Regions from separate parts of the Roseomonas cutis genome, predicted to be linked through region 1. Evidence: predicted binding sites of a transcription regulator. Region 1 holds the regulator's gene; each other region holds the start of a gene.
What was found. The regulator LexA, encoded in region 1, represses DNA repair genes until DNA is damaged. The targets are predictions, from matches to a motif close to TGTTCTANNTANGTTC.
Positions count from the first base shown of each region.

Region 2: the regulator LexA is predicted to act here: its motif matches at 6,386-6,401, upstream of LPC08_RS18335 (S24 family peptidase).
Region 3: the regulator LexA is predicted to act here: its motif matches at 3,352-3,367, upstream of LPC08_RS13710 (ImuA family protein).
Region 4: the regulator LexA is predicted to act here: its motif matches at 3,124-3,139, upstream of LPC08_RS11935 (PA0069 family radical SAM protein).

Region 1 is NZ_CP087719.1:2,036,461-2,043,974, reverse strand. It holds gene LPC08_RS09480 (ComEC/Rec2 family competence protein) at 1-962, shown strand, start outside; gene lexA (transcriptional repressor LexA) at 981-1,727, opposite strand; gene LPC08_RS09470 (molybdopterin molybdotransferase MoeA) at 1,855-3,060, opposite strand; gene moaC (cyclic pyranopterin monophosphate synthase MoaC) at 3,060-3,536, opposite strand; gene trpC (indole-3-glycerol phosphate synthase TrpC) at 3,548-4,396, opposite strand; gene trpD (anthranilate phosphoribosyltransferase) at 4,495-5,508, opposite strand; gene LPC08_RS09450 (peptidylprolyl isomerase) at 5,664-7,514, opposite strand, start outside.
Region 2 is NZ_CP087719.1:4,022,745-4,030,258, forward strand. It holds gene LPC08_RS18315 (response regulator transcription factor) at 1-327, shown strand, start outside; gene LPC08_RS18320 (MBOAT family O-acyltransferase) at 559-2,013, shown strand; gene LPC08_RS18325 (hypothetical protein) at 2,121-3,578, shown strand; gene LPC08_RS18330 (hypothetical protein) at 3,575-5,101, shown strand; gene LPC08_RS18335 (S24 family peptidase) at 5,655-6,299, opposite strand; gene LPC08_RS18340 (hypothetical protein) at 6,475-6,873, shown strand; gene LPC08_RS18345 (hypothetical protein) at 6,915-7,382, shown strand.
Region 3 is NZ_CP087719.1:2,981,577-2,989,090, reverse strand. It holds gene arfA (arabinosylfuranosidase ArfA) at 1-293, shown strand, start outside; gene LPC08_RS13730 (ABC transporter ATP-binding protein) at 657-1,484, shown strand; gene LPC08_RS13725 (ABC transporter permease) at 1,474-2,322, shown strand; gene LPC08_RS13720 (cupin domain-containing protein) at 2,355-2,726, shown strand; gene LPC08_RS13715 (CinA family protein) at 2,797-3,285, shown strand; gene LPC08_RS13710 (ImuA family protein) at 3,414-4,148, shown strand; gene LPC08_RS13705 (Y-family DNA polymerase) at 4,523-5,875, shown strand; gene LPC08_RS13700 (error-prone DNA polymerase) at 5,886-7,514, shown strand, end outside.
Region 4 is NZ_CP087719.1:2,586,158-2,593,671, reverse strand. It holds gene LPC08_RS11945 (F0F1 ATP synthase subunit B) at 1-88, shown strand, start outside; gene LPC08_RS11940 (ABC transporter substrate-binding protein) at 269-1,852, shown strand; gene LPC08_RS11935 (PA0069 family radical SAM protein) at 1,881-3,029, opposite strand; gene LPC08_RS11930 (Tat pathway signal protein) at 3,171-3,800, opposite strand; gene LPC08_RS11925 (tetratricopeptide repeat protein) at 3,984-5,738, shown strand; gene LPC08_RS11920 (4-(cytidine 5'-diphospho)-2-C-methyl-D-erythritol kinase) at 5,742-6,755, shown strand; tRNA gene LPC08_RS11915 (tRNA-Gln) at 6,746-6,820, shown strand; gene LPC08_RS11910 (ABC transporter substrate-binding protein) at 7,022-7,501, shown strand.

The sequences.
Region 1 (7,514 bases):
GCGAGGCCTGGCGCCGGGTGGCGCTGGCCGTGGGCGGGCTGATGCTGACCTCGCTGGTGGCGGGGGCGGCGACCACGCCCTTCGGCCTGTACCATTTCGGCCGCCTCCAGCTCTACGGCGTCGCGGCCAACGCGCTGGCGGTGCCCATCACCTCCTTCCTGATCATGCCCGCCGGGCTGGCCGCGGCGCTGCTCATGCCGCTGGGCCTTGAGGGCATGGCGCTGGCACCGATGGGCTGGGGGGTGGAGGCGGTGCTGTGGGTGGCAGGGCAGGTGGCCTCCTGGCCGGGCGCCGTCGCCGCCACGCCGCCGATCCCGGCCTGGGGCCTTGCCGTGCTGGCGCTGGGCCTCTGCTGGCTCTGCCTGTGGCGCGGCGGGGTGCGCTGGCTGGGGGTGCCGCTGCTGGCGGCGGGACTGGCCTCCGGCCTCGCGGCCGATCCCCCCGACCTGCTGGTGTCGCAGGACGGGCGGCTGATCGCCCTGCGCACGGCGGAGGGTGTCTGGCTGGAGCGGGCGAGCGGCGCCAGCAGCTTCACCCGCGACAGCTGGCTGCGCGCCTGGGGGGAGGGGGAGGCGGAACGCCTGCCGCCGGAGGGTGACCTCGCCGGGGGAGCCATCCGCTGCGCCAGCACGGGATGCGTCTTCCGTCCCCGGCCGGACGCCGCCGCCGCCGCCCTGCTGCGCGCACCGACCGCGCGACGCGGGCAGGCGGCGCCACCCGTGGTGGCGGAGGGCTGGTGCGGCCAGGCCAGGGTGCTCGTCTCCGCCGAGCCGATCCGTGGCCGCTGCCGGGAAACCGTGGTCGTGGACCGCTTCAGCGTCTGGCGGAACGGTCCCCATGCGGTCTGGCTGGGTCCGTCCGGGCTGCGGGTGCTGTCCGACCGCGACTGGCGCGGCACCCGCCCCTGGGTGCCCCCGATCCCCACGCCCCGCCCGCGCGAGCCCATGGCCCCGGCGGAGTGAGGGGCGAGCCCGGCGAGGTCAGTACCGGCGCAGCAGCCCGACCAGCCGGCCCTGCACCTTCACCCGGTCCGGGCCGAAGATGCGCGTCTCGTAGCGGGGGTTCGCCGCCTCCAGCGCCACCGAGTTGCCGCGGCGGCGCAGCCGCTTCAGCGTCACCTCCGCATCATCCACCAGCGCTACGACGATGGAGCCGTTGTCGGCCGTGTCGCCGCGGCGGATGATGACCGTGTCCCCGTCCAGGATCCCCGCCTCGACCATCGAATCGCCGGCAACCTCCAGCGCGTAGTGCTCGCCATGGCCCAGCAGCGCCGTCGGCACCTCGATCCCCGTGCCCTGGTCCCGCAGCGCCTCGATCGGCAGGCCCGCGGCGATCCGGCCATAGAGCGGCAGATGGACGGCCGGCGCCTCCACCGGCCGCGTCACGCCCGCGAGGTTCGGCACGAAGTGCCCGCGGATGACGTTCGGCGCGAAGGCGGGGGGCGCCGGGGTAGGCTCGGCCGACGGTGCCGAGGACGGGATCGCGGCCATGGCGGGCTTGGCGGCGGCCAGGTTCTCCGGCAGGCGCACCACCTCCAGCGCGCGGGCCCGGTGGGCGCGCCGCCGCAGGAAGCCCCGTTCCTCGAGCGCGGTGATCAGCCGGTGGATGCCGGACTTGGAGCGGAGGTTCAGCGCCTCCTTCATCTCCTCGAAGGAAGGCGAGAACCCCGTCTGCCGCAGATGACGGTCGATGAAGACCAGCAGCTCGTGCTGCTTGCGCGTCAGCATAGGGAAAATCCTCCGGCGGACTCGCCGGCGAACAAACCGGCAACCCGCCGGCATGTTCTAGATAGGTTCCAATGGGATGGTCAAGCTTGTCCCCGGAATCCACAGGTCCGGTGGCCGGAACGGCGCGTCAGAGGCCCAGCGGCGCCAGCTCGATGATCTCGACCGGCGTGCCGGCCGGGGCGGCCGGCGCGAACGGGGCACGGATCAGCAGGGCATCCGCCCCGGCCAGCAGCCGCAGCATGGAACTGTCCTGCCGTGGGAAGGGCATGGCGACGGGCACCCCGCCCTCGCCGGGGGCGCAACGGGCGCGGAGGTAGTCCTGGCGCCGGTCGTTCGCGGCCAGATCCGCCCCGGCGCGCGCCGGCCGGCTGGGCGTGGGTCCGGCCGGCAGGCCCGCGAGCCGCGCCAGCGCGGGCAGCAGGAACAGCACGCCGCAGACCAGTGCGGAGACGGGGTTTCCCGGCAGGCCCAGCAACGGCACGCCACGCAGCCGGCCCCAGATCAGCGGCTTGCCCGGCCGCATGGCGATCCGCCAGAAGCCGAGCTCGAACCCCTCGGGCCCCAGCGCCGACTGCACCAGGTCGTGGTCGCCCACGCTGGCGCCGCCGGTCGTCACCAGCAGGTCGCAGCCCTCCGCCGCCCGGGCCGCCGCCGCGATGGCCGAGGAGTCGTCGCGCACCACCGGCAGCACCACCGGCTCGCCCCCGGCCGCGCGGACCATGGCGGCCAGGGCATGGGCGTTGGAGGAGACGATGCCGCCCGGCGGCACCGGCTCACCCGGCAGGACGATCTCGTCGCCGGTGGCCAGCAGCCCGACCCGCGGGCGGCGACGCACCGCGAGCCAGGGGTGGTTGCCCGCCGCGGCCAGGCCGATGTCGCGCGCCGTCAGCCGCCGCCCGGCTTCGACCAGCACCTCGCCCGTGGCGAAGTCCAGGCCGCGGCGGCGTATCCAGCGCCCGGCGGCCGGTGCCTCCCCAACCCGCACGCGGCCTTCGAGGGCGGTGGCATCCTCCTGCAGCAGGATGGCATCCGCCCCCTCGGGCAGGACGCCGCCGGTGAAGATGCGCACCGCCTCGCCGGCGCCGAGGGTGCCGGAGAAGGGATGCCCGGCCGGCGCGGTGCCGACGACGCGCAGCTCCGCCCCCGTGGCGCCGTCGGCGGCACGCAGCGCATAGCCGTCCATGGCGGAGACGTCGGCCGGCGGCTGGGTCAGCCGCGCGGTCAGCGGCGCGGCCAGCACCCGGCCCCATGCGTCCGGCAAGGCCACGGTTTCCGCCGGCAGCGGCGAGAGCCCGGCGAGGACCCGGTCCAGCGCCTCTTCGACCGGAAGCATCACGTCGCCTCGTAAAGTCCTGATTTGCCGCCGCTCTTGCGGACCAGGCGCACCGCCTCGATCCGCATGGCGCGGTCCACCGCCTTGCACATGTCGTAGACGGTCAGGGCGGCGACGGTCACCGCCGTCATCGCCTCCATCTCCACGCCGGTCCGCCCGGCAGTGGTGACGGCCGCCTCGATCTCCAGCGCATCCGGCCCGGAGGGCGTCAGCTCCAGGCGCACGGAGGAGAGGGGCAGGGGGTGGCAGAGCGGGATCAGCTCCGCCGTGCGCTTGGCCGCCATGATGCCGGCGATCCGCGCCACGCCGAGCACGTCGCCCTTGCCGGCCCGGCCCTCGACGATCAGCCCCAGGGTTTCCGGCCGCATCGCCACCCGGCCGCGCGCCACGGCCTCGCGCACCGTCTCGGCCTTGCCGCCGACATCGACCATCCGCGCCTGGCCGGCGGCGTCGAAATGGGTCAGCCCACCCTGCATGGCCGGGTCGCTCAAAGCGCCTCGATCAGCGAGCGCGCGGCCTCCCCGGGGTCGGGCTGGCGCAGCAGGTGCTCGCCGACCAGCAGGCAATGCGCCCCGGCGCGGGACATGCGCCGGACATCCTCCGGCGTGCGGATGCCGCTTTCCGCCACGGGGATGCGGTCGGCCGGGACCATCGGGGCGAGCCGCTCGGTGGTGCCGATATCCGTCCGCAAGGTTTTGAGGTTGCGGTTGTTGATGCCGATCAGCCGTGTCTCGAGCGCCAGCGCCCGCTCCAGCTCGCGCTCGTCATGCACCTCGGCCAGGACGGCTAGGTCCAGGCTGCGGGCCGTGTCCTCCAGCTCCTGGGCCTGGCTGTCGGAGAGGGCCGCCATGATCAGCAGCACGCAATCCGCACCCATGGCGCGGGATTCGAAGACCTGCCAAGGATCTATGAGGAAGTCCTTCCGCAGCACGGGAAGTCCGCAGGCCTCCCGCGCCGAGCGCAGGTCGGCGGCCGTCCCGCCGAAATAGGCGAAGTCCGTCAGCACGGACAGGCACGCCGCCCCGGCCTCGCAGTAGGTGCGGGCCATGTCGGCGGGATCCAGCCCCTCGCGGATCGGGCCGCCGGAGGGGGAGGAGCGCTTGATCTCGGCGATCAGCCCGGCGCGGTTCTCCCCCACCGCGGCGCAGAGCGCCCCGGTGAAATCCCGGACCTTGCCGGAGGCGCGGGCCAGCCGCTCCACCTCGCCGAGGGGGGTTGCCTGCGACCGTTCGCGCACCTCGATCGCCTTGTCGGCGAGCACGCGGGCCAGGACATCGGGAATCCCGCCGGTCGGAACCGGGGGCAGGGGAGCGACGGACGGGGAGAGCTGGTCCATCCTGGGTTCCTGGGATCACGACGCCGGATCGTCAATCCTGTCGCGAACCGCAAAAAAGGGTAACGCTGGGACGAGGTGCGGCGCCAGGGGCGGCCGCGTCAGGCGGCGGTGAGGGCCCGCAGCCGCTCGAGAACCGCCGCAGCGGCGCCGCGATCCACGGATTCCGCCGCCATCGCCGCGCCCCGACGCAGATCGTTCGCCACCCCCGCCACGACAAGGGCCGCCGCCGCGTTGAGCAGGACGCAATCCCGGTAGGCGCCGGGCGCGCCGCCCAGCAGCTCCGTCAGGGCGGCGGCATTCTCCGCCGGCTCCCCGCCGCGAAGCTGCTCGGCCGGGGAGCGGGGCAGGCCCGCCTCCTCGGGCGTGACCTCGAACTCGGCGATGCGACCGTCCTTCAGCTCCACGACCCGGGAGGGGCCGGCGATGGTCAGCTCGTCGAGTCCCTGGCCATGCACCAGCCAGGCATGCTCCGTCCCCAGGCGGCCGAGGCTTTCGGCCATGGGGCGCAGCCATTCCGCCGCATAGGCGCCGGTGAGCTGCCGCTTCACCCGCGCCGGGCTGGCCAGCGGGCCGAGCAGGTTGAAGATGGTCCGCGTCCCCAGCTCCATGCGCGGGCCGGCGGCGTGGCGCAGGGCGGCGTGGTGGCGGGGGGCCATCAGGAAGACCATGCCGGCCCCCGCCAACACCTCCGGCAGCCGCTCCATCGCCACGTCCAGGTTCACGCCCAGCGCCGCCAGCGCGTCCGAGGTGCCGGAGCGGGAGGAGAGGGCGCGGTTGCCGTGCTTGGCCACGGGCACGCCGCAGCCCGCCACCACCAGCGCCGTGGCGGTGGAGATGTTCAGCGTCCCGGCCGCGTCGCCGCCCGTGCCGACGATGTCGATGGTCCCCGGCGGGGCCTCGACGGGGATCATGCGGGCGCGCATGGCACGCAGCGCGCCGGTCATCTCCGCCACCGTCTCGCCGCGCAGGCGCATCGCCATCAGCAGGCCGGCGATCTGGGCCGGCGTGGCCTCGCCCGACATGATGATGCCGAAGGCCTGCTCCGCCTCGCTCTCGGCCAGCCGTTCGCCCGCCGCCAGCCGCGCCAGGATCGGCTTGAGGGAGGCGGTCATGCCGGCACCCCGCGCCACCAGGCCGCGCCGCGCGGAGCGGGGTGACGGGGTGGCGCGGCGGCCGCGCCGGGGCTGCGGAGGATCATGGCGCCCGATCCTTCGGATGCCGGCCGGGCACGGTCAAGGCCGGCCGGTGGCGGGCACCCTGCGGCGGCTCAGGGCGCGCCGGCGATCTGGCGCAGCGCGTCCTCGTTGATCGTGGCCCTGGCGCGGTCCCGCAGGGCGGCGGCGTACTGCGCCTCCAGCTCCTCCTGCATCGCCAGCTCGACCTGCGTGCGGGCGGCGCGCAGCGCCTCGGGGTCGGCGGCCGCGTCGCGGACCACCTCCACCACCTGCCCCACGGCGAATCCGTCCGCCGTGCGGGCCATGGTCACCTCGCGCGGCTTCGCCTCGAAGAGCGGCCGGATCAGCTCCGACGGCAGGGTGGCGGCGCCCGCCGGGTCCTGGCGCGGATCGCGGCCGAAGGGCGCGGTGCGGTCGGCCGACAGCCCGGCCTTCTCCGCGGCTTCGGCCAGCGAGGCGCCATCGCGCGTGGCGGCGAGCAGCGCGGCGGCACGCTCCTCCTGCGACCTCGCCCTGGCGTCGCGGATCCAGGCGAGCCGCACCTCGGGCTCCACCTCCGCGAAGGGGCGCAGCGCCGGGGCGGCGACGGATTGCAGCTGCACGCCGACGAAGCCGGCGCCGGCCTGGGACTCGGTCATCCGCGGCGTCTCGCCCTGGCGGGCGGCGAAGATCGCCTGCACCGCCTCGGTGCGGGCGTAATCCGGCACCGGCATGGCGGCCGGGTTCCCGTCCGGCCCACGGCCCTGGGCATCGGTGGTGACGGTGCCCACTGCGAGGCCGAACTGCCGCGCCGCCTCCTCCAGGGGAGCCCCGCCGGCCAGCGCATCCTCGGCGGCGTTCACCCGCTCGAAGGCGAGGTCGGCGGCGGCGACCTGCGCCAGCTCCTGGCGGATCTCGTCGCGCACCTGGTCCAGCGTCCGGGTCTGCGGCGGCTCGATCCGCTCCACCTTCAGCACGTGCCAGCCGAAGGGGGACTGCACCGGCCCCGCCACCCCGCCCGCGGGGGCGGAGAACGCTGCCTCCGCCAGCTCCGGCACCGACAGGTCGGCGCGGCTGGGCGTGCCGAGATCCACCGCCTGCCCCCCGGCCGCGGTGGCCTGGGACTGGATGGCCGCGAAATCGGCGCCGCCGCGCCAGGCCTCGGCCAGGGCCTTCGCCGCCTCCTCCTGCGGCACCACCGCCTGCTCCAGCGCCCGGCGCTCGGGCAGCTCGTAGCGGCCACGGTTGGCTTCATAGGCCTGGGCGATGTCGGCGTCGGACACCTGCACCTCGGGCGCCACCACCTCGGCGGCGAGGCGGGCGACCACGGCGGTGCGGTACTCGGGGGTGGAGAAGCGCGCCGCCTCGTTCTCCTGGTAGCGGCGAAGCTGCTCCTCGGTCGGCGCGGCCGGCTCGGGCGCGTCGTCGGCGCGCAGGCGCACGATGTCGGCCACCCGCTTCTCCCGCACGAAGGCGACCAGCGGCTTCACCATCGCCTCGGGCCCCGCGGCCCCGGCGCGCACCGCCCCGGTCAGCTGCTGGCGCTGCAGCTCGGCGGCGACCAGGGCGAGGAAGCCCTGCTCCGAGATGCCGTTGCCCGCCAGGAACTGGTTGAACAGCCGCCGGTCGAACTGGCCGGCCGTCTGGAAGGCTGGGATGCCGAAGACGTAGTCGCGCACCGCCTCGGCGGAGGCGGCGACGCGCATCCGCCGCGCCTCCTGCTGCAGGCTGCGCTGCGCCACCAGCGCCTCCACCGCCTGCCGCGCCACCGCGAGGCGCATGGTCTCGTTCGCCTCGAAGCGCGGGCCGAGCTGGCGCTGCAGCCGCTGCAGCTCCCGCCGTGCCGCATCCTGCGCCTCGGTCAGCTCGATCGGCTCGCCATCCACCCGGGCCACCGCCGTCTCGCGGCCGAAGTTGCGGACGATGTCCTCGATCCCCCAGATGCCGAAGGAGAGGATGAGGAG
Region 2 (7,514 bases), 2.0 Mb from region 1:
GACGCGGTCTTCATCGTCGGTCCCTACACCTTCCGGCCGGCGGCCAAGGTGCTGCAGGACATGGCGAAGAACCGGCGGATCCGGCTGACCGAGAAGGAATGCTCGATCCTGAAGTTCCTCTACCGCGCCGGCGGACGCCCGGTGGCGCGGCAGGTCCTGCTGAACGAGGTCTGGGGCTACAACGCCGCCGTGACCACGCACACGCTGGAGACCCACATCTACCGGCTGCGGCAGAAGATCGAGCAGGACCCGACCAACGCCGCCCTGCTGCTGACCGAGGGCGGCGGCTACCGCCTCGATCCCGCCGCGGGCCGCGTCGCGGCCTGACCGCCGGGGCCGTTCACTCGGCCCCGGCGCCATGCCCGGGGGCGGCCGGCCCCGCCCCGATGGCGGTCCTGACAGCGGGATTGAGAGCACGCGGCCCCAGGGCGCACCCGCTGGGGCGCCGCGCCATGAGCTGATGCAGCCGGGTCACGGTGTTGCTTGGTTACCCGCGGTGGCATTGCCGCGACTGCCCCCAGACGGTAGGCAGAACGGCCACCGCCAGCCACCCCGCCCGTGATCTTCACCTCCGCCGTCTTCCTCACTCGCTTCCTGCCGGTTGTCCTGTTCCTCGACTGGGGGACGGAAGCGGGGGCCATGCGCCGGACGCGCTGGCTCCTGCTGCTGCTGGCTAGCCTGTTCTTCTACGCCTGGTGGCGGCTGGACCATCTGCCGGTGCTGATCGGGTCCATCGCCTTCAACTACTTCATGGGCGCTCGGATCGAGGGGGCGGCGCCGCACGGCAAGCGGGCGCTGCTGTTCCTCGGCGTGGCGGCGAACCTGCTGCTGCTGGGGGCCTTCAAGTACACGGCCTTCGTCTCCGGCAACGTCTTCTGGCTGCTGCGGCTGGACGGCTTCCAGATCCCGGAGATCGCCCTGCCGCTGGGCATCTCGTTCTTCACCTTCACCCAGATCGCCTACCTGACCGACTGCCTGAAGGGGAAGCGCGGGCGGCACGGGCCGGTGGAATACGCCCTCTTCGTCACCTTCTTCCCGCATCTGCTGGCCGGGCCGATCATCCACCATTCCGAGATGATCCCGCAGTTCCAGCGCGGCCGCCGCCCGCTAGACGAGGCGGCGTCCGACGCGGTGGAGGGCTTCGCCCTGCTCGCCATCGGCGCCGCCAAGAAGCTGGTGCTGGCGGACAACCTCTCCCCCATCGCGGACGCCGTCTTCGGCGCGGCGGCCCAGGGGCATGCGCCCGATCTCGGCCAGGCCTGGCTGGGGGCGCTGGCCTACACCTTCCAGCTCTACTTCGACTTCTCCGGCTATTCCGACATGGCCGTCGGGCTCGCGCGCATCTTCGGCGTGCGCTTCCCGGCCAATTTCGACAGCCCCTACAAGGCGACGAACCTCGTCGAGTTCTGGCGCCGCTGGCACATGACCCTGTCGCGCTGGCTGCGGGACTACCTCTACATCGCCCTCGGCGGGAACCGGGGCGGGCCGCTGCTGCGCTACCGCAACCTGTTCCTGACCATGGTGCTGGGCGGGCTGTGGCACGGCGCCGCCTGGACCTTCGTGATCTGGGGCACGCTGCACGGCCTGATGCTGGCGGCGACGCATCTGGTGCGTGGCCGCTTCGGCCGCCTGGCGCCGACCGGGCGCGTCGGGCGCGGCGCCTTCAGCCTCGCCACCTGGCTCGGCACCTTCGTCTTCGTGGTCTTCGCCTGGGTGTTCTTCCGGGCCACCACGCTGGATTCCGCCCTGCTGGTCCTGGGCGGCATGGTGGGCCTCGATCCGGCCGACGGCACGCCACGTGTCCCGCTCTCGGGCAATGCCGGCGACCTGATCGGGCTGGCCGCGGCGATCGCCTTCCTCGCCCCCAACAGCATCGCCATCGAGAAGGCGCTCGCCGGCCGTACCCGCGGCGCCTGGGCCGCCGCCGGGCTGGCCGGGGCGGCGGCCCTGGCGGCGCTGATGGCCGGGCTGACCGGGCCGGCGGAATCGCCCTTCCTGTACTTCAACTTCTGAGCCGTGCGCATGTCCGTGCGGCTTCGGGACAGCGTGGCACCCGCGGGGAGAGGCGCCGCCTCCCCCCCTCCCCCGGGACCACGATGGGGCCCCGGGGGAGCCGGGCCATGAGACGCGCCCTTGCCCTGCTGGGTGCCGCCCTGGCCGGCGCGGCGTTGCTGGCGGCCGCCTATGTCGCGCTGTTCAACGCGCTGGTGCCCCCGGCCCCCGGCTCGATCTACCGCGAGGTGCTGCTGGCCGACGCGCCGGGCCCACGGCTGATCGTCGACAGCGGCTCCAACGGCCTCTACGGCCTCGATGCGACGGAGCTGGGGCGCGGGTTGAACCGGGTGGGCATCACCGCCTCGGACAATGCCGGCTACAACCTCGTGCACAAGGCGTGGCGGCTGCTGGAATGGGCACGGCCGGGGGATGCGGTGATCCTGCCGCTGGAATGGCCGTACTACGACGCGCCGGACCGCATCACCGATTTCTACCTGGAGGCCTCGACCAGCTACTATCCGGGCTACTTCCAGGCCATTCCCTGGGACCAGCGGCTGCGCCTGCTTGCCGCCCTGCCGCTCTCGGGCGCCAGCGCCCGGCTCTGGTCCAATGCGGGGAGCTGGTGGCGCGGCTGGCAGCCGGCGCGGCGGGAAACCCGGCTGGAGCGCTTCGCCGTCCTGGCCGACCGCGGCGCCGACGGGCGGGAGGAGAATCCGCCGAAGCGCGGCCTGCGGCCCGAGATCGCGCATATGAGCTGCGGCAAGTTCATGTTCTACCTGCAGGAGGACGGTCACCGCCCCCCCGATGCGGCCGGGCTGCGGCGGCTGATGGAGCTGCTGGACAAGCTGCGCCGGCGTGGAGTCCAGGTCGCCTTCGTCCCCCCGGTGGTGGGCGGCGAGGACTGCTACGTGGAAGCGGCCACGCTGGACGCCTATCTGGCGCAGGTCCGCGCCATCCTCGCGGAACGGGGCTTCCAGCTCCTGGGCGATCCGCGGGATTTCTGGATGGGGCCGGAGACGATCCTCGACACCTACTACCACCTCGATGCGTCCGCCCGGGCCGAGGCGACGGCCCGGCTGCTGCCGCTGCTGCGCGAGGCGGGCTTCGCCGCGCCCCCCGCCCCCCTGCCCGACCTGGCCGAGACGGTGGTTCGGCGGGAACGGGAGGAACGCGGCGACCGCTGGCCCGAAGCCATGCCGGCCGGGCGCGAGACCCCGGGCACCGACACGGTGCGCCTGACCGCCCTGGCCGGCTGGTGGCCGGTGCGGCCCGAGGGGCGCTGGACCCGTGATGTCGGCGCCGTGCTGCGCCTGCGCCCGCCTTCCGGCACGCGCGCCCTCGCCCTGCGGCTGCGCGGCCCGGAGCCGGCGCGGCCGCTGGAGATCCTGCTGGACGGCATCGTGGTCGCCCAGGCCACGCCCGGGCCGGAGGAGGCCGTGGTCGAGGTGCCGCTGCCGCCTGGCCGCGACCGGGTCGAGCTGGTGCTCCGCCCGCCCGCCGGCGCACCGCCCCCGCCCCATCGCGGGGAGGAGGCGCCACCCCGGCTGGGGGTGCTGCTGCTGGGGGTGACGCCGCGCGCATGAGCCCCCGCGACGTCTCTCCGGCCCGCCCGCCCGAAGCGGCCGGCAGGCCCGCCGGTCCCCGCCATGCCGGGCTCCGCCGCAGCCTGCGCCTGCTGCTGGCCGGGCTGGCCGGCGCGGCGGTCGCGGCCGGGCTCTATGTCGGCAGCTTCGCCGCGCTGGTGCCCCACCCCTACGTGCCCAACCTGCGGGAGGCGCTGCTGCTGCACGCGCCGGGCCCGCGGCTGATCCTGGAGAGCGGATCGAGCGCGCTGCACGGACTGGATGCGACCGCGCTGGGCCATGGGCTGAACCGGACGGGGATCTCCATCGCCGACAACGGTGGCTACAACGGCGAGCACAAGGCGTGGCGGCTGCTGGCCTGGGCGCGGCCGGGGGATGCCGTGGTGCTACCCCTGGAGTGGATCTACTACGACCGCCCCGACGCGCTCTACGAGAGCTACCTGCGCGCCGCGACGACGCTGCTGCCGCATTACTTCCTGTCCCTGCCCTGGGCGGAGCGGCTGCGGGTCATCGCCGCCCTGCCGCTCTCCGAAGGCGTCGCCATCCTCTGGCGCAATGCCGGCGCGACGCTGCGCGGCGCCAAGCGCGACGACACGTCGCGCCTGCTGGAGATGCACCGCTGGCTGGCCGAGGAGCACCGCGACGGCGGCGCGACCGACCTCCCCCCTGCGGAGCTGCGCCCCGAGGCGCAGGCCCTGTCCTGCGATGGCTATCTCTTTCCCGACGGCATGCTGGAGCGCGGACCGGACCCGGCCCGGCTGGCGACGCTGCTGCGGCTGCTGGACCGGCTGCACGACCGCGGCGTATCGGTGGTGCTGGTGCCGCCGGTCGTGGCCGGCGAGGACTGCTATGCCGATCCGGCGGCGCTGGAGAGCTACCTGGCGCGGCTGCGGGGCGTCCTGGCCGGGGCAGGCCTCTTCTACCTGGGCGACCCGCGCGATTTCCGCTTCGGCCCGGAATCCCTGCGCGACACCTACTACCACGTGGACCACGCCGCCCGGGCGACGGCCACGGCGCGGCTGCTGACCCTGCTGCGCCAGGCGGGGCTTTCGGGGCCGGAGGGAGTACCGCCCCCCGGCCTCGCGGCGACCGTCGTGGCGCTGGAGCGGGCGCATCCCGCCCGCTCCGCCTGGCCCGGCGAGGCTCTGCCGGCCGGGGCCGAGGTCCCCGGCGGCTCGACCATGCAGATCGAGGCCGTGGCCGGCTGGTGGCCGCCGGAGGATGGGGCACGCTGGACCCGTGGCGGCACGGCGGTGCTGCGCCTGCGACTGCCCCCGAAGCACCCGTCCCTGGCCCTGCACCTGCAGGCCCAGGGCGCGCCGCGCGGCGTCGAGGCCTGGATCGCCAACCGCCTGGCCGCCAGCGGCGTGATCGGCCCCGATCCGCAATGGCTGACGGTGCCCCTGCCCGCGGATGCCGAACGGGTCGAACTGGTGCTGCGCCCCGCAGCGCCGCAGCCGCCCGCCGATGCCGCCGGACCGGATCGCGGTCTGCGGCTGCTGGGCGTCGCCGCACGGCCCTGATACCGACGGGATGACCCGTTGTTCTGCATGTTCGGGCGTGGGACCGGGAGGGGACGCCGTCCCCTCCCAGACCCTCCCCTGCCGGGGCCACAAGCGGGCCCCGGTCCCCGCTGGGAGTCTGGTGCTTCGTGGCTGCCGTCAGTCTCTCGGCTGAACCCAGGGAAAGCGCGGACAGGCGGGACTCTGAATAAAGCTTCAGAGCGCGTCAGCGAGTGCGGCGGCCGGCCCCGCCGAGGAGCATGGCTCCTCGGCGCCTCGACCCCGTATCAGGCTGTCCCGCGGCAGCGCCGATCGGGTCCAGGGCCCGCAGGGTCCTGGCGGAGTGGGGGTATCGGGGGCGAGGCAGAGCCTTGCCCCCGGGGAACGGGCGCACCCCACGCCGGCACGGATCAACGCATCCCGCCGTCCGTATGGGGCGGGATGGCGCCCATGGTGCCGCACGTGTCCGACGGAGGCTCTGCCTTCCCCGATGGGGCTATGAGCCGGCCCGGGGGCCCGCCGGGAGGGCCGACGCGCGCGGCGGCCGTGTCGGTTGTCGGTCAGGCCGTCGCGCTTACTGGCTGGCCCAGACGATGCGGTGCATCCAGGTGATCTCGACCAGGTCGAAGCTGTAGTTCGGGTGTGCCGGGTTCAGGCTGGCCAGTTCCACCTTGCGGGCGGACTGGCGCAGCAGTTCCTTGGCCATCACCTCGCCGCCGCGCGTCCGCACCACCACCCGGTCGCTGCGGCGGATCGGGGCGGAGGGCGAGACGATGATGGTGTCGCCGTCGCGGAACACCGGCTCCATGGATTCGCCCGAGATCTCCAGCGCGTAGGCGTTGGGATCGGGCACCTCGGGCACGCTGATCTCATCCCAGCCGGCGCCGGCCGGGTAGCCGCCATCGTCGAAGTAGCCGGCGCTGCCGGCCTGGGCGAGGCCGATCAGCGGGATGCGGCGCACCGGCCGGGCGCTGCCGCGGAAGTTGCCGGGAGAGCCGGTGATGAGGCTGGCGAAGGCTTCCATGCCGGTTCCCGTCGCGTCCAGCACCTTGGCCACGCTCTCGGTCGAGGGCCAGCGCGCGCGGCCATCCGGCCCTGTCCGCTTCGAGGGGTTGAAGGCGGTCGGATCCAGCCCGGCCTTGCGCGCGAGACCCGAGGGGGAGAGTCCGTTCTCCGCCGCCAGCGCGTCGATGGCGCGCCAGATGTCGTTGTGCTGCATGGGCGCATTATCCTAGGCTCTTTATCCACAAACAATAGGAACATGCTCTTAAGGAGGACTTGACGCCCAATCGAGTCGAAGCGCAATGTTCACGTATTGTTCAACCTAAAGGCGAGGACAGCCCCCGATGACCAACGCCTCCCCCCGACCTGCCGGACCCGGACGACTCTCCGCCATGTCCAAGTCGGAACCCTTCCGGACGGCCGAGGAGGCCTGGTTCTGGACCATGGCCGCGCTGGTGGCCCGGCGCGACGGTGCGCGCGTGCTGGCCGGGCGCGGACTGGTCGAGCGCCCCTGCGAGCCGGATGACGTGGTGAAGTGCCTCGACCGGCTCTATCGCCAGCGCCGGATCGACCTGGCCCATGCCCGCATCCTGCGCATCTGGGGCGAGCGGGGCGAGCGTCCGAACCCGCTCTCCCCGCGCGAGCGGCACGACCACCGTCTGTGGAGCGAGGCGCTGGACCGGCTGGAATGGCCGTTGCAGCTGAAGGGCATCGTCGCCGGCGACCCCTCCCTGCCACCCGCGCCCGAGGAGACGCGCGTGGTGTCGCTCGCCGCCCGGCAGCGCCCGTGATTTTCGATCCGGATCAACCGGTTGGCCTTGCCGCACCGGGCATGTCGCCCGCCGCGGCGACCGGGTCGGGGCGGCGGTCGCACCTCCGTCACGCCGAGGCGCAGGAGGTGTGGATCGGCTTCGGCGGTCGCGCCGACCAACTCTGGCTGCGCCTGCTGCGGCCGGGATTCCGCCACTGCTTCGCGGCGCTGCGCGACGGGTCCGGCTGGACGGTGCTGGACCCGCTGTCCGGGCGGCTGCTGGTCACCCGGCTGGACGCGCCGGGTGGTTTCGACCTGCCGGGCTTCTGGCGCCGGGCCGGGTGCACGGTGCTGGGTCCGTTCCGGCCTGCCGCTCCGCGCGCCCGCCGTCCCTGGCTCTCGCCCTTCTCCTGCGTCAGCCTGTGCCGGGCGCTGCTGGGCCCTGGGGCGCCACGGGCGGTGACGCCTTTCGGCCTGTTCCGCGGGCTGGATCGGCAGGAGAAAATTTCTAGGAAAATATTCTTGACTACCCTGCAGGCGAGGATGTAAGACCTCTCTCGTCAACGGGCGAGCTGCGCCCGCTGACCTCTCCTCCCGATCCCCACCTTCGCGGGCCCGGCTCCGGATCACTCCGGGCCGGGCCCGCGGCCTTTCGGGAGGCTCCTTCACCAACCAGGAGGT
Region 3 (7,514 bases), 950 kb from region 1:
ACCTGAAGACCGCGGTGGTGCACGACCGGGAGGGCGGCTTCGTCACCCTCTTCCTCCTGAACCGGCATCTGGAGGAGCCGCTCTCCGTGCAGGTGGAGGCGCGGGGGCTGGAGCGTCTGCGGTTGCAGGAGGCGCAGGCGCTGCACCACCGCGACCTTTCCGCCACCAACACCCGGGAGGAGCCGGACCGGGTGAAGCCGGAGACGCTGCGCGAGGTCGAGCTTCGCGGCACCGGGCTGTCCGTCACCCTGCCGCCGGCCTCCTGGAACGTCATCCGGCTGGCGACCGGCTGATCCCGGCGGCGGCGCCCCCCGGCCCGGGGCGCCGCCGGTCCTTTCCGCCTCCCGGCGAGCCGGGACGTGCCGAAGCGTTGGGCGGAATGCCGCCCCGGGCACCGGACACGGCGCCCGGCGTCCCGACTTGGCCCACCCCTCCAGCCTATCCCCGGGGCCACCCGCCTGGGGCCCCCCTTGGGGCTACCTGGGCGGCGGCAGGCGCGGAACGCCCGGCCTGGGGGCCTCTCCCGGCCGCTGGCGTATCGCTTGCATGGCCTCCCCCCGGTGATCATCGACAAGGCTTTGGCCGGCCCGGCAAGGGGCCGCCGTGGAGTTGCGAATGCTGGGTGGCAGGTGGATGGCCTTGGAGCGTATCCGGGCATGAGCGCGGCGGAGCGTCCCTTCGTCGAGATCGGTGACGTCGCCATGCGCTATGGCGGGGTGGAGGGCACGCTGGCCCTGCACGGCTGCACGCTGCGGGTGGCCAAGGGCGAGTTCGTGGCGGTGGTCGGCCCCTCGGGCTGCGGCAAGTCCACGCTGATGCGGCTGGTGACGGGTCTCTGGCCCGCCTCCGCCGGCAGCGTGATCGTGGCCGGGCAGGAGGTGGACGGGCCGCTCTCGGTGGCCGGCATGGCCTTCCAGAACCCGACCCTGCTGCCCTGGCGCAACATCCTCGCCAACGTGATGCTGCCGCTGGAGGTGGTGGAGCCGCACCGCCGCAGGCTGCGCCGCGAGCGCCTGGCCTATGAGGACAAGGCCCGCCGGCTGCTCTCCATCGTCGGCCTGTCGGGCTTCGAGGGGAAGTACCCCTGGCAGCTCTCGGGCGGGATGCAGCAGCGCGCCTCCCTCTGCCGCGCCCTGATCCACGACCCGCAGCTCCTCATGCTGGACGAGCCCTTCGGCGCGCTCGACGTCTTCACCCGCGAGGATCTGTGGGTGGAGCTGCAGACCGTCTGCGCCACGCTGAGGCCCACCGTCATCCTGGTGACGCACGACCTGCGCGAGGCGGTGTTCCTCGCCGACCGGGTGCTGGTCATGTCCTCCCGCCCGGGCCGCATCATCGCCGAGCGCACCGTGCCCTTCGGCCGGCCGCGCTCGCTGGACGACATGTACACCCAGCCCTTCCAGGAGCTGGTCCACGAGCTGCGCGAGCACATCAGCGCCGCCCGCAGGGGCGAGATGGTCCCGGAGGCCGCCCATGCCACGTGACGGGATGCCGGGCCCGGCCCCCAGCCGGATCGAGGCGATGGCCGCCGCGGCGCGCCGCCGCCGCCGGCTGCAGCGTTGGCTGCCCTGGATGATCATCGTCGGCACCTTCGTGGTCTGGGAGGTGGTCTGCCGCGGCTTCCAGATCCCGCAGTTCATCCTGCCGCCGCCCAGCGACATCGCGATGAGCATGGTGAAGTGGTGGCGCCCCCTGCTGGAGAATTCCTGGCAGACGCTGATGACCACGCTGATCGGCTTCGGCTTCGCGATCGTCTTCGGCCTGCTGCTGGGCGTGGCCATCGGGTCGTCCACCGTGCTCTACCACGGGCTCTACCCGCTGCTGATCGCCTTCAATTCCGTGCCCAAGGTCGCGGTGGTGCCGATCCTGGTGATCTGGTTCGGCATCGGCACCGTGCCGGCCGTCATCACCGCCTTCCTGATCAGCTTCTTCCCCATCGTGGTGAACGTCGCCACCGGCATCGCGACGGTGGAGCCGGAGCTGCGCGACGTGCTGCGCGCCCTCGGTGCCCGGCCGATCGACATCATCCGCAAGGTCGGGCTGCCGCGGGCGATGCCCTACTTCTTCGCCTCGCTGAAGATCGCCATCACCGTCGCCTTCGTCGGCTCGATCATCGCGGAGACCGTCGCCTCCAACAACGGCATCGGCCACCTGATGATCCTGGCCAGCAGCCGCTTCGACGTGCCGCTGGTCTTCGCCGGGCTGATCGTGACGGGGGTGATGGGCGTGCTCATGTACGCCGTGGCCGTCGCCATCGAGCAGCGCACCACCGGCTGGGCGATGCGCGGCCAGGACGGGCCGCAGGTGGCCCCCGGCGGCTGAGGCCCCGCCCCGGCCCGCCGCCGGGGCCTGCCGTGGCGTCGGCTGATCCTGCGCACGGCCGCGGGGCGGGGAGGGAAGGGCGCCTGGACAACCTGTTCGACCATCTGCCGCCGCCCTCCGGCGACGAGGAGTTCACCGAGCTCCTGGTGCGGCCGGGGGTGCGGATCGAGCGCATCGTCTCCACCGGCCAGGTCACGCCGGAGGATTCTCCCTACGACCAGGCATGGGACGAATGGGTCCTGCTGCTGCGGGGGGCGGCGCGGCTCTGGCTCGAAGGCCAGGGCGAACGCGCCCTGCGCCCCGGCGATCACCTGCTGATCCCCGCCCGGTGCCGCCACCGCGTCACCTGGACCGATCCGGAGGCACCGACCGTCTGGCTCGCCCTGCATCTCGGCCCGCCGTGACGGCGCGCCCGGGTTGCCCGGACCCAAGCGCGGGGGCAGCCTTCGCTCTGCCCAGGGGATGGAGGACGCCATGCGGGACCTGATGCCGGCGGCCGCGCGACTCTCCGCCCTGCTGACGGCGCAGCGGGCAACCGTCGCGGTCGCGGAATCCTCGGCCGGCGGGCTGGTCTCGGCGGCGCTGCTGTCCGTGCCGGGAGCCAGCGCCTATTTCCTCGGCGGAGCCGTGGTCTATACGGGGCAGGCGCGTGCGGCCCTGCTGGGCATCACCCCCGGCGACATGGCCGGGATGCGCCCTTCCACCGAAGCCTATGCGCTGTTGCTTGCCCGTCGGGTGCGGGAGCGCTTCGGGGCGGTCTGGGGCTTGGCCGAGACGGGGGCCGCGGGACCCACCGGCAACCGCTATGGCGATCCGGCGGGGCATGCCTGCCTCGCGGTGAGCGACGGCACGGTGGAGCGGGTGATGACGGTCTCCACCGGGGAGTCCAACCGGGCGGAGAACATGCGCGGCTTCGCCTCGGCCTTGCTGGACCTGCTGGCCGGGACGCTGGGGCAGCCATAGCCGTCGGCCACGGCCAACGGGACCGGGGAAGGCAGGACGTGCTTGACCCGACGCAACTCCATGCTGGAACATATAGAGAACATACTGAATCCACTTCCGGAGTCGCATCCTTGTCCATGAGCCCCCCGATGGACAGGCCGGCCCTCCTCGCCGCGTTGCGTGCCAGCATCGCGCGCCAGGAACGCGCCGGCGCCGCCGAAGCCCTCTCCCGTGCCGCCTCGCGCGCCGTGCCGCTCGCGCCCCCCATCGACGCGGCGCTGCCGGGTGGCGGCGGCCTGCCGCGCGCGGCGCTGCACGAGCTGCTGGCCGCCGGCCCCGGCGCCGCGGCCGGCTTCGCCGCCCTGCTCCTCGCGCGCAGCGGCGGCACGGTGTTCTGGATCGCCCGCCGCCCCGACGCCTGGCCGCCCGGCCTGTCCCGCTTCGGCCTGCCGCCCTCCCGCCTGATCCTGGTGCAGGCGCGCGGCCGCAACGATGCGCTCTGGGCCATGGAGGAGGTGTTGCGCTGCCCCGCCGTGACCGGCGCCCTCCTGCTCGACGAGACCCCCGACCCCACCGCCGCCCGCCGCCTCCAGCTCGCGGCCGAGACGGGCGGCGGCATCGGCCTCCTCCTCCGCGACGACGTGCCGGAGGCGGCCGCCGGGCCGTCCCTGGCCACCACCCGCTGGCGCGTCTCCGGCCGTGCCGGCACCGGCCTGTCCCGCCACGACCTGGGCGACCCGCACTGGACGCTGGAGCTCCTCCGCACCCGCTCCGGGCGCCCGGGCCTGTGGAACGTCGCCTGGCGCCTCGGCACCGAAACCTTGACCGCCGAGGATCTGGAGCCCGACGCATGCGACGCCGCTTCTGCCGCCCGCCGCGCCTGACCCCGCCCGGCGCGCCCGCCGCCGCCCCGCCACCCCCCGACGCCGCGTCCGCCCAGCCCGGCCGTCGCCTCCTCGCCCTGCATCTGCCGCGGCTGGCGCTGGACCGGTTGGCGATGGAGGCGTCGCACCCGTGGCCCCAGGGCGGGCTCCGCCCCCCTGGACCCCCTTTCACACATGCGCTGCCGTCTCCGGCAGCGCCGCCCTCTGACGAACATGGGTCCAGGGGCTCCGCTCCGGGCGGATGGGGGGCATCGGGGGGATCGACGCACTGCGTCGATGCCGAAGGCCGGCAGCGGCTTCCCTCCGGGGGCCAGGACGCCCCGCCCCCCATCGCCCTCTGGACCCAGCGCGGCCCCCGGCAGGTGCTGACCGCGGTGGACGACGCGGCCGCGGCGGCCGGGCTGCGGGCGGGGCTGGCGGTGGCGGATGCGCGGGCGGCCTGCCCGGCGGTGCGGCTGGTGGCGGAGGATGCGGCGGCGAATGCGGCGCTGCTGCGGCGGCTGGGGCTCTGGGCAATGCGGTTCACGCCGCTGGCGGGGGTGGAGGCGCCGGAGGCGCTGCTGCTGGACATCACCGGCTGTGCTGCGGGGCAGGGCGAGCCAGGGCTGCGCGACGCGGCGGTGGGGCGGCTGGCGCGGCTGGGGGTGACGGCGGTCGGCGCCGTCGCGGGCACGGCCGGGGCGGCGCTGGCCCTGGCGCGGGCCGGGGCGGGCGTGGTGGTGCCGGCGGGGCGGGAGGCGGCGGCGACCGATCCGCTGCCGCTCTCGGTGCTGCCGGTGGAGCCTTCGGTGCGGGCGGCGCTGCGGCGGCTGGGGCTGTGGCAGGTGGGGGCGGTGCGGGCGCTGCCCCGGGCGGAGCTGGCGGCGCGCTTCGGGGCTGGGCTGGTCACGGCGCTGGACGAGGTGGCGGGGCTGCGGGGCCGGCCGATCCGCCCGCTGCGGCCGCCGCCCGACTTCACCGTGGCGCGCGAGCTGCTGGAGCCGATCGTGACGCGCGAGGCGGTGGACGCCGTCTTCGCCCGGCTGCTGGAGGCGCTGTGCCTGCGGCTGGCCGAGGCCGGGCGTGGGGCACGGCGCGTGGTGCTGCGCGCGCATGGGGTGGATGGCGGGGTGCAGGAGGTGGCGGTGGGCACGGCGCTGCCGATGCGGGCGCCCGCGCATCTGGAGCGGCTGTTCCGCGAGAGGCTGGAGCGGCTGGCGCCGGGCTTCGGCTTCGACCGGCTGGCGCTCTCGGCCGAGGCGACCGATCCGCTGGCGGCGGCGCAGGACGGCTTCGCGGGCGGCGAGGGGGCGGAGCGGGAGGCGCTGGCGCGTCTGCTGGACCGGCTGGGCGACCGGCTGCGCGTCTGGCGGCTGGACCCGCGCGCCGCCCACCTGCCGGAGGAGGCGGTGGCACACGGTGACCCGCTGGGGATGGCGAGGGAGACCCCGGCGCACTGGCATGACCGGCCGCGCCCCGTGCGCCTGCTGTCCCCGCCGGAACCGGTGGAGGCGATCGCGCCCCTGCCGGACGGGCCGCCGGCGCGGCTCACCTGGCGGGGCCGCGCGCTGCGGGTGCGCGCGGCGGAGGGGCCGGAGCGGCTGCACCCCTGCGGCGGGCCGGAGGCGGCGGCGCGGGAGTTCCGCGACTACTTCCGCGTGGAGGTGGAAGGGGGCGAGCGGCTCTGGGTCTGCCGCGTCGGCCGCGACGTGCCGATGCGCTGGTTCCTGCACGGCTTCCTGGCATGAAGGCGGGGGCGTGACCCTCTTCGCCGAGCTGGCGGCGCTGTCGAACTTCAGCTTCCTCGACGGCGCCTCGCACCCGCACGAGCTGGCGGCGACGGCCGCCGCGCTGGGCCATGCCGCGCTGGGCATCGCCGACCGCAACTCCTTCGCCGGCAGCGTGCGCGGGCTGGTGGCGGTGGAGCAGTTGAACGAGGCGGGGAAAGGACCTCTTCGCCATCTCGTCGGCTGCCGGCTGGTGCTGCCGGACGGGATGGAATACCTCGCCTGGCCCGCCGACCGCGCTGCCTACGGGCGGCTGGCGCGGCTGCTCAGCCATGGCCGGATGAACGCGCCGAAGGGCGAATGCCGGCTGACGCGCGACGACCTGATCGCGGGGGTGGAGGGCTGCGTCCTGGCGCTGGTGCCGCCGGACCAGCCGGGGGAGGCCTTCGCGGACCGGCTGCGGCGCGATGCGGCCGCCCTGCGCCGGCGGCTGGCGCTGCCGCTGTTCTGCGCCGCGACCTATCGCTTCGCGGGCGACGACGCGAAGCGGCTGGACCGGCTCGCCGCCATGGGCCAGCCGCTGCTGGTCGCGGGCGGCACGCGCTACCACGTCGCGCGGCGGCAGGCGCTGGCCGACCTGCTCACCGCCATCCGCCTGGGCCTGCGGGTGGACGAGCTCGGCTATGCCGCCGAGCCGAATGCGGAGGCGCATCTGAAGCCGCCGGCCGAGATGGCGCGTCTCTTCGCCCGCTGGCCGGAGGCGATGGCGGCGATCCCGCGCGTGCTGGAGACCTGCCGCTTCTCGCTGCGCGAGCTGCGCTACGAATACCCGGACGAGATCCTGGAGCCAGGCCTGACCGCGCAGCGGACGCTGGAGCGCCGCGTGGCCGCGGCGATGCGCGAGCACTGGCCGGAGGGCGCGCCGGAGACGGTGCGGCGCCAGGTCGCGGACGAGCTTCGGCTGATCGCGCGGAAGGACTACGCGCCCTATTTCCTGACGGCGCAGGAGATCGTGCGCTTCGCGCGGGAGCGGGGCATCCTCTGCCAGGGGCGCGGCTCGGCGGCCAATTCCGCCGTCTGCTACGTGCTGGGCATCACCGCGGTCGATCCGACGAAGCACGACCTGCTGTTCGAGCGCTTCCTCTCCATCGACCGCGACGAGCCGCCCGACATCGACGTGGATTTCGAGCACGAGCGGCGCGAGGAGGTGATCCAGCACATCTACGAACGCTACGGCCGGGACCGCGCCGCCATCGCCGCGACGCTCAGCCGCTACCGCCCGCGCGGCGCGATCCGCGAGGCGGGCAGGGCGATGGGGCTGAGCGAGGACGTCACCGCGCGGCTGGCCAAGGGAAGCTGGGGGCCGGGCGGCGCCTCGCTGGCCGAGGTGGCGCGCGAGGCGGGGCTGGACCCCGACGGCGACCCGCGCCTGGCCCGGACCATCGCGCTGGCCGAGGAGCTGACCGGCGGCGAGGACCCGTTCCGCATGGGCGGCCAGCCGGTGGGCTTCCCGCGCCACCTCTCCACCCATGTCGGCGGCTTCGTCATCACGCGTGGGCCGCTGGTGGAGCTGGCGGTGGTGACGGCGGCGGCGATGGAGGGGCGCACCACCATCGAGTGGGACAAGGACGACATCGAGGCGCTGGGCATCCTGAAGGTG
Region 4 (7,514 bases), 550 kb from region 1:
CATCGCGACCAGGCTGGATGCCCAGGCGGACGCCGCCATGGTGGACCGGGCGGTGGCGGACCTGCCGAAGGCGCTGCGGGCGGCCTGAATCCGCCGGACCGGGATGGGAAGGGGGCCGTGGCGGCAGCGCCACGGCCCCCTTCTTCATGTCCGGCCCCCGATGCGGCGCGGTTGTCCGGCGGCATGGATTATCGCCCAGGGCGGCGTTCCCGAGGCGGTGCAAACTGCTCTAGCCTGCCGGGCAGAACCGATGCGAGAGGAACCCGTCATGCGTCGATACGCCCTGGCCGCCACGTTGCTGGCGGCCACCGCCCTCTCCGCCGCGGCGCCCGCCGGAGCGGCGAACTTCCGCTGGGCCAATGACGGCGACGTCAACTCGATGGACCCCTACACGCGGAGCGAGACCTTCCTCCTCTCCTTCAACGCGAACATCTACGAGCCCCTGGTCCGCCGGAACCGCGAGCTGAAGGTGGAGCCGGCGCTGGCCGTCTCCTGGGAGCAGCCCTCGCCGACCGTCTGGCGCTTCAAGCTGCGCGACGGGGTGAAGTTCTCCGACGGCACGCCCTTCACCGCCGACGACGTGGTCTTCTCCGCCGAGCGGGTGCGCGCCCCGGGCTCGCAGCTCAACTACGTGCTCGCCTCGGTGAAGGCCGTGCGGGCGATCGACCCGCTGACGGTGGAGTTCGAGACGACCAACCCGAACCCGATCTTCCTCGAGGAGATCACCACCTGGTCGATTATGTCGCGCAAGTGGTCGGAGGCGAACAACGCCACCCGCGCCATGGACCTGACGACGCGCGACGAGAACTTCGCCACCCGCAACGCGATGGGGACGGGGCCCTTCATCCTCGCCTCCCGCGCGCCGGACCAGCGCACCGTGCTGCGCAACAATCCGAACTGGTGGGACAAGCCGGAGCACAACCTCACCGAGGTCACGCTCAACATCATCTCCAACGCCTCCACCCGCGTGGCGGCCCTCCTCTCCGGGGAGGTGGACATGATCTACACCGTCCCGCCGCAGGACGTGGAGCGGCTGCGCCGGACCAACGGCGTGCGGCTGCACGAGCAGGCGGAGCTGCGCACCATCTTCCTCGGCATGGACCAGTACCGGCCCGAGCTGCTGAAGTCCGACGTGCGCGGCAAGAACCCGTTCCAGGACCTGCGCGTGCGCCGCGCCTTCCAGCTCGCCATCGACCTGGAGGCGATCAAGCGCACCGTCATGCGCGGCCAGTCGCGCCCGACCGGGCTGATGATCGGCCCGGGTGTCAACGGCTGGACGGAGGCCGCCGACCGCGTCGTGCGGCCCAATGTCGAGGAGGCGAAGCGCCTGCTCGCCGAGGCGGGCTATCCCCAGGGCTTCGGGGTGACGCTGGACTGCCCCAACGACCGCTATGTGAACGACGAGGCGATCTGCACCGCCATCGTCCCCATGCTGGCCCGCATCGGCGTCAAGGTGACGCTGGTGGCGCAGACCCGCGCCCGCTACTTCGCCGAGATCAACAACCCCCGCTACAACACCAGCTTCTACCTGCTGGGCTGGACCCCCGCGACCTATGACGCGCACAACGCCTTCTTCAGCGTCATGGGCACGCGCGACGGCACGCGGGGCATCTTCAACAGCGGCGGCTGGTCCAACGCGGAGTTCGACCGCCTGACCGACCAGATCGCGGTCGAGACGGACCAGGCGAAGCGCCAGCAGATGATCGACCAGGCGATGCGCATCCACGCCGACCAGGTCGGCCACATCCCGCTGCACCAGCAGACCGTGATCTGGGCGGCGCGCAACAACATCCAGCTGCAGCAGATGGCGGACAACTACTTCCCGCTGCGCTACGTGCGGGTGAACCAGTAGTCCCTTCCGGACACCCGGTCGCGAGGCGCTACAGCAGCTCCAGCTGCCGTGGCGCCTCCGCCGAGGGCGGGACGGCGAAGGCGCCGCAATCCAGCCCGCCGCCCCGTCCCGCCTCGTCCAGGCCCAGGCGGCGCACCGCCAGCCGGAAGCGCTGCTGCAGGGCGGCGGCATAGGGGCCCACCCCGACCTGCCGCGTGCCGAAGCCGGAATCGTACATCCGCCCGCCCCGCGTCTGCCGCACCAGGGCGAGGACCCGCGCGGCCCGATCCGGCAGGTGCGCGTGCAGCCAGGCCTCGAACATCTCCGCGATCTCCAGCGGCAGGCGCAGCAGGACATAGCCCGCGCGCACCGCGCCGGCGCCGCGGCAGGCTTCCAGGATGCGCTCCAGCTCCGCATCGTTCACGCCCGGGATCATCGGCGCGGCCAGCACCCCGGCGGGGATGCCGGCCTCCGTCAGGGCCCGGATGGCCGCCACCCGGCGGGCGGGCGCGGCCGCGCGCGGCTCCATGATCCGGGCCAGCCGGTCGTCCAGCGTGGTGACGGAGAGGCAGACATTGACCAGGTTGCGCTTCGCCATCCGGGTCAGGATGTCGAGGTCGCGCAGGACCCCGGCCGACTTGGTGACGATGGTCACCGGATGGCCGAAGCGCTCCAGCATCTCCAGCACCGAGCGCGTCAGCTTCAGCGTCCGCTCCACCGGCTGGTACGGGTCGGTGTTGGAGCCGAGCGCGACCGGCCGCGGGACGTAGCCCGGCTTGCGCAGCTCCTTCTCCAGCAGCGCCGCGACCTCCGGCTTGAACAGCAGCCGGGTCTCGAAATCCAGGCCGGGGGACAGGCCCAGCCAGGCATGGGTCGGGCGGGCGTAGCAGTAGATGCAGCCGTGCTCGCAGCCGCGATACGGGTTGATGCTGCGGTCGAAGCCGATGTCGGGGCTGTCGTTCCAGGCCAGGGCGCTGCGCGCCGCATCCCGCGTCAGCGTCGTGGCCAGCGGCGGCAGGTCCGCCATCGCCTCCGCCAACGTGCCCCAGCCGTCGTCGAAGGGGTCCTGTGCCGTCCGCTCATAGCGGTTGGCGGGGTTGGACAGGGCTCCCCGTCCCTTGCGCAGGCCCGGCAGGGGGGTGCCGGGGAGAGGGCGGGGGGTTTGGACCAGGGGGCGGCCCAGGCTGCCATCGGGCATGGGTGCGACGCTCCGTACCCCGGGAGCCGGCAGGGGGGATGCCGTTCCCGGTTCGTTCGTCCGCACTATGGGGTGCGCGGTCTCCTCCGGTCAAGAACAATAAGGGAACGGATCGTCGCCCGCGGATCGCCGCCCGCCGCGTCAGCGCCAGCGGACGCCCTCGAGGTGGCAGGTCGCGAAGTTCCGTCGCTCGCTGGCCGCTCCGGACATGTAGACCACGCGGATGTCCACGTTGCAGGTGCCGCCCTGCGGCAGGTCGACCCAGATCGACTGCCCGGGATTGATGACGTTGTTCCCGAGCCGGTCCCGGCCCCAGCTCGACTGGGTGGAGAGGGAGACATAGAGCTCGCGGATCGTCTGCCCCGACTGGTTGATGAAGGAGAAGGAGGGGTTGCGGCTGCTCGCCGCGCCCGCCGGGCCGCCGCCGATGGCAGCCCCCGCCCCGCCGTCGCCGCCCCGGCCGAAGGCGATGCGGGAGATGTTGCAGGCGTTGAGGCCCATCCGCGTCTCCTCCTGCCCGCTGGCGTAGCGCACGCGGACGTCCAGCACGCAGTCCCCGAAATTCGGTGTCACCCAGACCTGCTGGCCGTTCGGCAGCACGCCCTGGCCGAGGATGTCCGGGCCCCAGTTCGAGAGGCGGGACGGCGAGACATAGGCGGACTGGATGGCCTGGCCGCTGTTGTTCTGCAGCCAGAAGCGGTTCTGCGCCTGGGCCGGCGCCGCCGTGGCGGCCGCCAGGAGCAGGACGAGGGCGGCCAGGACGGCGCGCATCGCGAATCCTCCCATGGAGCGGAGTCTTGTTGCATCGCGTAACATTTCGATCGTCTCCCGGAAAGACGCCGATCATGCTCTGCGCCGCCTGACCGGCGGTTAAGCCACAGCCCTGCCTCTCCCGCGTCGGGGCGCGAAAACCCCCCTTCCGCGCGGCGCGCGGGCTGACCTACGCTGCATTGCATGATCCCCGTTCCCTTCCGGCCGGGACCCCGCCTGGCCCTCCTGGCGGCCGCCCTCCTCGCGGGCTGCGCCGCCGGCGGCGCGCCCCCCGGCCCATCCCTCATGGCCTCGGGCGGCGAGGCCGGCCCCATGGCGGCGCGGGGAGAGGCGTCGGCGCCCGAGGTGCCGCGCGGCTCCTTCGGGCCCTACCTCGCCGGGCTGGTGGCGGAGCGGGAGTCCGACAGCGCGGTGGCCGCGGAGGAGCTGGCCGAGGCGCTGCGCCGCGACCCGGGCCAGCCCGAGGTCCTGCGCCGGGCCTTCACCGCCGCGGTGATGGATGGCCGGCCGGAGGCCACGCGCCTCGCCCGCAGCCTGCCGCAGGACCAGCTCGCCAGCCTGTTGCTGGCCGGGGCGGACGCCCAGGCGGGGCGCTGGGACCGGGCGGAGCAGCGGCTGCGCTCGCTGCCGCGCCAGGGGGCGGCGCAGATCCTGCAGCCCCTGCTGATCGCCTGGGCGCAGGCCGGGCGGGGTGCCACGGATGCGGCGCTGACCACCTTGCGCCCCTGGGTCGAGCAGGGACGGCTGCGCGGCCTGGCGGCGCTGCACGCGGCGATGATCGCCGACCTGGCCGGGCGGCCGCGCGATGCCGAGCGGCTCATCCGCATCGCCATCACCGAGGCACCGGACCCCAACCTGCGGCTGGTGCAGATCGCGGCCGGCATCCTGGCCCGGGCGGGGCGCGAGGCGGACGGGGCCCGGCTGTTCGACGTGATGGCGCAGGGGCAGGACGACGTGGCCCTGGCCGCGTCGCCGGCGCTGCGCCGTGCCGCGCTGACCGGGCGGGCGGTGGCCAGCCCGGTCGAGGGCATGGCGGAGGCGGAGCTGGCGCTGGGCGCGGCCCTGCGCGGGCAGGGATCGCCGGAGCTGTCGCTGATCCTGGCCCGGCTGTCGCTGCGGCTGCGGCCGGGCTTCACCGCGGCCCTGCTGCTGGGGGCCGAGGCGCTGGCCGATGACCGCCACCCGGAGGCCGGGCTGCGGCTGCTGGCGGCGGTGCCGGAGAATGACGAGCTGGCGCCGCTGGCCGCGCTGCGCCGGGGCCTGCTGCTGGATTCCGCGGACCGCACGGCGGAAGGGCTGGCGGTGCTGGCGCGGCTGGCCGAGGCACAGCCGAACGCCGCGCAGGCTCCCGCCCGGATGGGCGACATCCTGCGCGCCCGCGGCCGCTTCGCCGAGGCGGCGGCGGCCTATGACCAGTCCCTGGCGCGCGCCTCCCGGGCCGGGCAGCCGAGCTGGTCCCTGCTCTATGCCGCGGGCATCGCGCTGGAGCGCAGCGGGCGCTGGCCGGAGGCGGAGGGACGCTTCCAGGAGGCGCTGAAGCTCTCGCCCGAGCAGCCCTATGTGCTGAACTACCTCGCCTATACCTGGGCCGATCGCGGCGAGCGGCTGCCCGAGGCGCGCCGCATGCTGGAGCGCGCGGCGCAGCGGCAGCCGCAGGACGGCAACATCGCCGACAGCTACGGCTGGGTGCTGTTCCGCCTCGGCGACCTGCGCGGCGCGGTGAAGGAACTGGAGCGCGCGGCCGAGCTGGAGCCGCGCAACGCCACCGTCAACGACCACCTCGGCGATGCCTACTGGGCGCTCGGCCGCCGGGTGGAGGCGCGCTACCAGTGGAGCCGGGCGCTCGACCTCGGCCCCGACCCGGTGGAGGTGCCGCGCATCCAGGCGAAGCTGCACGACGGCACGCCGGCCCCGGTCTCGGCCTCCGCGGCGCGCTGACGCGTGGCGGGCTGGGCGGCGGCCCCGGCTGCCGGCCCGGGCGACGCCGGCGGCAGGACGGCGGCCCGGGCATGTGGCGGCAAGCCGGCCTGGGCGTCCGGCGAGGAGCCGGCTTGGGCGTCCGGCGAGGAGCCGGCTTGGGCCAAGATCAACCTGTTCCTGCACGTCACCGGCCAGCGGCCGGATGGCTATCACGAGCTGGACAGCCTCGTCGTCTTCGCCGCGGCCGGCGATCGCCTGCGGGCCACGGCCGCGGACGGGCTGGGACTGACCCTCGGCGGGCCGGAGGCCGGCGCCCTGGCGGCCGAGCCGGACAACCTCGTCCTCCGCGCCGCGCGCAGCCTGGCGCGGGAGGCGGGGATCGCGCCGGCGGCGGCCTTGCACCTGGACAAGCGGCTGCCGGTGGCCTCGGGCATCGGCGGCGGCTCGGCCGACGCGGCGGCGGCGCTGCGCCTGCTGGCGCGGTTCTGGGGCGTGGCGCCCGCCTCCGGCGGGCTGGCGCTGTCCCTGGGGGCGGACGTGCCCGCCTGCCTCGCCTCCGCCCCGCTGCGCATGGCCGGGATCGGGGAGCGTCTCTCCCCCGCGCCGACCCTGCCGTCCTGCGGCCTGGTCCTGGCCAATCCGCGCCGGCCGCTCTCCACCCCGGCGGTCTTCCGGGCCCGGGCGCCGGGCTTCTCCTCCCCCGCCGACCTTCCGGCCGGCTGGGACAGCGCGGCGGCGCTGGCGGAGACGTTGCGGGCCTGCCGCAACGACCTGGAGGCCGCCGCCATCTCGCTGTGCCCCGAGGTGGGGCAGGTGCTGGCCGCCCTGGCGGCGCTGCCCGGTTGCCTGCTGGCGCGGATGAGCGGGTCCGGCGCGACCTGCTTCGGGCTCTTTGCCTCTCCCGCCGAGGCGGAGGCCGCGGCGATGCGGCTGCCGGCCGGATGGTGGCGCTGGGGCGGAGGCCTCGCGGGCGGGCCGGGGCTTTACGACCCACCGCCGGGCGGATTAAGGGGCAGGGCGCCGGCTGGGGCGTAGCCAAGCGGTAAGGCAGCGGTTTTTGGTACCGCCATTCCCAGGTTCGAATCCTGGCGCCCCAACCAGCATGGCTGCCCAGGCCCCGGCTTGCCGGCTTGCGGTCCGCTCCGATATTGCGACGGGTTCGCAGAACCCGGATGGACCTCCGCATGGACCGGCGTCCCCCTCGCATGGTGTCCCGACGGGGGGTGGCAGCCGCCATGGCCGGTGGCGTGCTGCCCGCCGCCCCACGCGTGGCCCGGTCTCAGCCTGGCTGGCCGCGCCGGGTGAGGGACCTGGCGGGGCGCGAGGTGGTGATCCCGCGGCAGCCGCGCGCCGTCCTGCTGGGCGAGAGCTCGCAACTGCTGAACATGGTGCTGCTGCACCCGGACCCGGTGTCGCTGCTGGTCGGGATGGGCGGCGACCTGCGCGTCGTCGATCCGGCCAGCCACGCCGCGCTCGGCCGCCGCTTTCCGCGCCTGGAGCAGGTGCCGGAGGTCTCGGCCGGCGTCGGCCAGACCGTCTCCACCGAGCGGGCGCTGTCGCTGCAGCCCGACCTGGTCATCCTGGCGCTGTGGCAGCAGGCCTCGGAGGAGGTGCGCCGCATGGTGGAGCTTCTCGGCGCCGCGGGGGTGCCGGTGGTCTTCGTGGACCTGTTCCTGAAGCCGATCGCCCATACCCTGCCCACCATCCGCCTGCTGGGCCAGGCGCTGGGGCGGGAGGAGGCGGCCGAGGCCTATGCCCGCTTCTACGAGGCGCGCCTGTAGCGGATCCGGTCCC